2 regions of the Paenibacillus sp. P4_A7 genome follow, and region 1 is predicted to be linked to the other one. Evidence: riboswitches for the same ligand, from Rfam matches in the RefSeq annotation. Region 1 holds a riboswitch; the other holds the start of a gene.

Region 1 (3,200 bases):
GCTTCTATTTCTCCCATTATTATTTAGTGAGGCAAACCTCACTGGCGATGAGACTTTCCTCATGGGGAGTGAGGTTTGACTCACTAAACCCAAATAAATACCCCAAACCACTGCTATTAGTGAGATTAGTCTCACAATTTATTGAGTAACCTCACTAATTAATGTGTTTTGTGTTTTGTGTTTCGTATGTGGTACTACGCGTTTTGTGTTTTGCGATTCTAATCCAGCAAAAGACATCCCGGCGCCCGGTCCCTCACCTACCCACCCCTCCCTCACACCCCCAAAACGCAAAAAAACACCCAACAACGCCAAAGGCGTCATTGAGTGTGCTTCACTCCAAATATTTAACTACCGCATAGTATATACTAGAACGGCATTTTCGACAAATCTGCTGGATTATGAAGATCGACAAGCACCGCATGGTCAGCACTGGATACAAACCCTTCTGCCTGCAGCAACCATAGCAATTGTGTAGCATCGGTCCGTGTTAGGTGTGAGCGCTTACCATCTTCTTTTTGAGCTAAAGGCTCCACCAACCTTGGGTATACCCTCACTTTATTGTTCTCCTTAGCCAATCGTTCAACTATCGCAAGCGTTTCCTCGGATACTCCACTGTCAACGATCGTCAATCGAACGTCCTTCCCCATTCTCCGCGAAAAAGAAAACAATGAACGCATATACCATTCCATATTCTTTTGCCGACTATCTGCAATCCATACATAGTGCTTACTGGATTCCAGTCGTCCTTGCTGAATGCGATAAACCAGATGCACCGTCAATGCAGCCAATAGATAACATCCAATCACCAAAAGTAGAAGTCCAAACATCGAGGCCACCTCCTCTTTGTGACACTATATGCCACAAGGCGCCCAGTGGTTCCCCTGTAAAAGGACAAGATAATAAAATGTGTAATTGCTTATTCCGCTTCAAAAAAATAACCTAATTTTTTCAGTCAAAAAGCGACAAATAAACCCTCTTGAGCAATTTACAATATATGTTATCATTTTACTACATCTTCACGCATATGTAATATACGTATGCTAAGGGAGCAGAGAGAAGATGGATTTCGTACATTCTTCATATCTAGGGAAGCGATGATGTATAATCTACATTTGGACACTTGGATTATACGGAGCTAGTAGTGTAACCGGCCCTCTTAGAACTCGACCACCAATCTAAGGGGAGTGTGAGATTGTGAAAAGATTTAAGAAGAGGTTATCTTTAGGGCTTGCTATTTTACTTATACTATCGATATCATTAAGTTCGCTTGTCATGGCAGCAGGTGCGGACGAATCTGTTCCAGGCGATGAGCAAAATAATACTAACGACGCCTGCTCAAATCCATCTGTTAAATCCACAGATATACTAATGCACCCTCAAGGTACCAAACTCCCTAACAATAAAGATGACAATGGAATAGTCATTAATATTGATGGAACAGCTACTGCCTATTTCAGTACAATAAAACCTTGCGTGCAAGTTAGTTTCTCTGTGTATGGTTTCCCTATTGGTATAACTCCAGACGTTAACGGGCACCCCCTTGAAAAACAAATATTTTTTGATGGCATAACCCAAATATATAATACAGCTGGAAAGCATGAGGTTACTATTAACCTGCCCCAATGTGCTCCGTACCAAATCGACGTTTATAGCGGACCAGAACAAAGGGAATTAGGAACCGGTGGTCATGGAGACTCATATAAGACAGCAGTCGTTAACCAAGGAAGCTGTGGAGAGATTACCATCAATAAATATCTCTATATGGAATCCGAAGTATCTCTTCCTCATGCTGGGGTTACCTTTGAGCTATGGAAGAACGGTGTCTTTTTCACAAAAGGCATTACTAATGAAGATGGTATTCTAGAATTCATCAAATTACCAGTCGGCACATATGAACTAAAAGAAATTACATTGCCAGGCTTTACAACAAATTTACCCGAGGGCACCCAATTTGTAGTCACCAATGATTCATCAGTGAATAAAACTGTCATCAACAATCCTAAACTCAATGTAGAAAATGCCTGTGTCAATCCTTCAGGACAACGAGAATGGACGGTAACAAATGAAAGTAATATTGATGTGCCTTTCTCATGGGCGGCTATCGGAACTCTTCAATCCGGCAGCGGTACCGTACTGAAAAATAAATCCATATCTTTCACAACAAATGCCATTGAGGGCCCTTTTGATATGAAAGTCTCATGGGGTGAAAAGAATATAACAAAAGCAAGCAATAACACACCATGTCCAACAGAGACAACACCACCTACAACACCGCCGACAACACCGCCGACAACACCGCCGACAACACCACCGACGACACCACCGACAACACCACCGACAACACCACCGACAACACCACCGACAACACCACCGACAACACCACCGACGACACCGCCGACGACACCGCCGACAACACCACCTACRACACCGCCGACAACACCACCGACGACACCGCCGACGACACCACCGACAACACCATCGCCTACACCGACGGCAACGACAACAACATCACCATCGCCTACACCTGAGAGCACACCTTCACCAACACCTACTCCATCAGCTACAACTGATCCATCACCTACACCATCACCAACAACCGTCGTCAAAGGATCAACGGATGAGAATGAACAGCCACCTACTGATGATACAACTGTGATAATCGATGATGAGGAGGTTCCGCTAAGCACATTGCCAAAAACAGGTGAAAGCAGTCCTCTCCCTTACTACCTCATAGGGCAATGTCATTAAGTTAAGCTCAAAGACAAGACCGGGGATAAAAATGGAATACAAAACGGCATGGGAAAATCCCTGTGCCGTTTGTTTTTTGTTGCAAGCAAAGAAAAAAACGAACAGCAAACAAAGCGGATGGAATATCCACTTAAAAAAATGTTCATGTGAACTGAACTATGCTACTCTGTAAACGAAGCTAACTGTTGATTTCGAACGGATTTTGCGCGTATTCTTCTGCCCTGGGCGAATGGGTCGAATCGGCAAAATGTTTTTTCGAATCAGCGCTTCAACATCGGGCGGGGGTTCATCATCCCATGAGCGCAGGAAATGTCTACAAACGTAAACGGCGACCGTGAAGTTGACTTGGTAGGGGTGCTGTTTATCCATTTGTGAAATGACGACGTGCGAGGTCATCATTTCAGCGAAATTGTACATGATCATTCTTGCGAAAATCTCTTGGATGATGGACT
Region 2 (3,200 bases), on a different contig from region 1:
GACCGGTATATTCTGAAGGAATAACAATTTCACCTGATTCGATTTTCTCGGCGAACGCTACAATTTTATCCTTCACATCTTGTGGAACAAAAGGTGACAGGGCAAGTCGAACGGCATCCGGATTTTCAAGTCCGATTTTTTTCACTGTATTCGGCTTCCACGTGCCTTCCGTCAAATCTTTAATTGCTCCATATACTGTCAAGCTTGCATCCGAAATCGCAGATCCAATGAAAACATCGGGTGCATCGGCATAATAATCACGAACGTTAGCGAATTGATACACGCCATTCTCGCGTGCCGCTTCCGTAACACCGGAACGAGCCTTATTCAACATAGTAAAGATCATATCCGACCCCGCGTTAATTTGCGCTTGCGCAACACTTTTCGCCAAAGCGGCATCTTCTTGATTGCCTGTAAACGTGGTAAGGAACGTTGCTTCAGGATTCGTGTATTTCAAACCGTCGGCAAATGCTGCGCGTCCCAACAGACCAGGACCTACGCGTGCACCGGAAATATGAGAAACCACATTCGTTTTTGTCAGAAGTCCTGCAGCTGCGCCTGCCAGCCATGCGGATTCTTCCTGTTTTACCTGATAGCTGGACAGATTATCGCCGGTCAAATTCGTTTGTGTATTAACAAATTTTATTTTTGGAAATTCTTTAGCTACCAACTTCACGGCTTCCGAGCTTTGCCCTGCATGAGCAATGATCATATCCGGGTTTTTCTTAGCCAATTTGCGCAATGCATCCGCAATTTGAGCGGTGTCATGCGGGATATTTTCCACAAACGTCGCCTTGATTTTGAAATCCTCTTCTGCCTTCACTAATCCACGGTAAGCAGATTCCATAAAACCGCCATCCTTGGATGAACCTGGAATCAACAATGCGACTTTAGCTTTTTTATTATTGGTGTGTGATGGGTCCTTGCTAGCTTCTACAGTAGACAACCCGGATGAAAATACAAGTGCCATAGCCAAGCTCGACAAAGCCAATTTCGATAGTAATTTTCTCAAGATGTACCCCTCATTTCCAAAAAAGTAGTTTTGTCCGGACAAATCAGAGAATAAACTAGTCTTCATTTTTTGTCAAATTATGCCGAAGAAAAATAAGGGGAATAAACCTAATAATTGCGAAATAACGCCATTAGCAGTTCTTTACTCCCTATATAGACCGTGACAATTGACCTAAATTCTGACATAACGGTATCTAAAGTAGTATTTAGTTTTAGTAAAAAGGTCTTGTATATCCCAAAAAGCTATATTATACTTTGGCCAATAGATATACCCATATCACGAAAAGGCATACTTCTCGAAAGAGGGGGACGCAAAGCTACGGGCCTAAGGATTTCGATCTACGGCAGCCGGGTCACCGAAAATTGGAGGACGTCCATCTCTTTCTTTTGGGGTGGACTTTTTTATTTTACAATATCTTAATGGGGGATGCTTGGATCATGAAATATATTCAGGATTTACGAATCAAAACGAAAATTGGGGGAATGCTTGGACTTTCCATTATTTTCCTTCTCATTATCGGCATTACGGGCTTTTTCGTCATGAACAAGATGGCTAGCAATGCCCGTGCTATGTACGAAGAAACCTTGATTCCGAACAGCCTGGTCGAAGGACTTCTGTTCGGTAATTCGCAAATGGATGCTTTGCAGCTTGAACTGTTGCTGGCGAAAGACGAGGCTATCATTAAGCAAATCCAACAGCAAATTGTTCAGACCCGCGATAAAAATCAGGTGATACGAAAAAGTCTCGAGCAGATCACGTTGTCTTCGAGAGCACAAGAGCAGTACCAAAGCTTTATCGATTTGATCCCTAAAAACAACGAAGCCAAGAAAAAAGTGGATAACTTGGCAGTTGCCAATCAAAAAGAAGCAGCGCATAAGGAATATGTAAATTCGTTCAAGCCGGTCCGTGCAGAAATGATCAAAAGCCTGGAGAACGTTGTTAAGTTCAATGAAGACGACGCAAAAATCTTTTATGAGAAAAGTCTTCAAAGCTCCAAGCTGGCTACATCGATCATCGTTGTCGTTACCCTACTTGCCGTCATTTTATGTTCCTTGATCGGATATGGCATTTCTAACATGATCACAAGACCTGTCCGCACCATCCAGCAATTGATGGCAAAAGCGCAGGACGGGGATTTAACGGTTAACGCTACATACCAATCGAAAGACGAAATCGGTCTTCTTTCAAAGGATTTCAATGGAATGATCACCAGCTTGAGAGAAATCATTGCCAAGATCGTCCTCGAGTCTCAGAACTTGTCTGCAAGCTCGGAGCAATTGGCAGCAAGCTCCGAACAATCCAGCCAAACTACCCATCATGTCGTTGCGGCCATTCAAGACATTGCTGGAGGTGCCGATCAGCAGATGCAAAGCTCTATCGAAAGCGTAAGAGCAATGGAAGAGATGGCGACCGGCGTTAATCGGATTGCAGAATTTTCGGGCAATGTATCCGCAATGTCAATGGAAGCTTCCAAGGAAGCCCAGGAAGGCAATATTTCGATCCAGAAAGCGATGTCCCAAATGGATTTGATCCGAGAATCGGTCAACGGTTCGGCCAAGGTTGTTAACCAACTGGGTATACGATCTCATGAAATCGGTCAAATCGTAGATGTTATTACCGATATTTCGATGCAGACGAATTTGCTTGCATTGAATGCCGCGATTGAAGCTGCAAGAGCGGGCGAACACGGGAGAGGCTTTGCCGTCGTTGCCGACGAGGTTCGGAAGCTGGCGGAGCAATCCAGACAATCGGCGGAACAAATCGCGGTGATCATTCAGCAAATTCAAGGTGAAACTCGTTCTGCGGTTGTCGCCATGGAAAAAGGCAGCATAGAGGTCGAACACGGAACTGTGATTATGCAGGAAGCAGGAGAGGCATTCCGCAACATTATGAATGGGGTGCAGCAGGTGGCTTATCAGATGGAGGAGGTATCTGCCGCATCACAACAAATGTCGGCAGGCACAGAGGAAATTACCGCTTCTCTCCACGATATGAACAGCATTACGGAAGCTGCCTTCTCGAAGACAGAAAGTGTAGCTGCCGCTTCAGAGCAGCAATTAGCTACGATGGAAGAAGTTTCGGAATCCGTGAATGCGTTGACGCGTATGGCTCAAGAACTGCACGATATGACTTTACGTTTTAAGAGTTGATCGCCCCGTTGCCGGAGGCTGTGTAATGAAAAACCGCC

What was found. Region 1 has a riboswitch for cyclic di-GMP ahead of AC1DWN_RS09810 (SpaA isopeptide-forming pilin-related protein). Riboswitches for the same ligand answer to the same signal wherever they lie in the genome.
Region 2: another riboswitch for cyclic di-GMP. It lies ahead of AC1DWN_RS06515 (methyl-accepting chemotaxis protein); the one in region 1 lies ahead of AC1DWN_RS09810 (SpaA isopeptide-forming pilin-related protein).

What each region holds. Positions count from the first base shown of each region.
Region 1 is NZ_JBFUHJ010000049.1:14,053-17,252, reverse strand. It holds gene AC1DWN_RS09815 (hypothetical protein) at 366-827, opposite strand; cyclic di-GMP riboswitch class II at 1,082-1,162, shown strand; gene AC1DWN_RS09810 (SpaA isopeptide-forming pilin-related protein) at 1,195-2,748, shown strand; gene AC1DWN_RS09805 (IS4 family transposase) at 2,905-3,200, opposite strand, start outside.
Region 2 is NZ_JBFUHJ010000026.1:24,089-27,288, forward strand. It holds gene AC1DWN_RS06510 (BMP family protein) at 1-1,012, opposite strand, end outside; cyclic di-GMP riboswitch class I at 1,288-1,372, shown strand; gene AC1DWN_RS06515 (methyl-accepting chemotaxis protein) at 1,450-3,162, shown strand.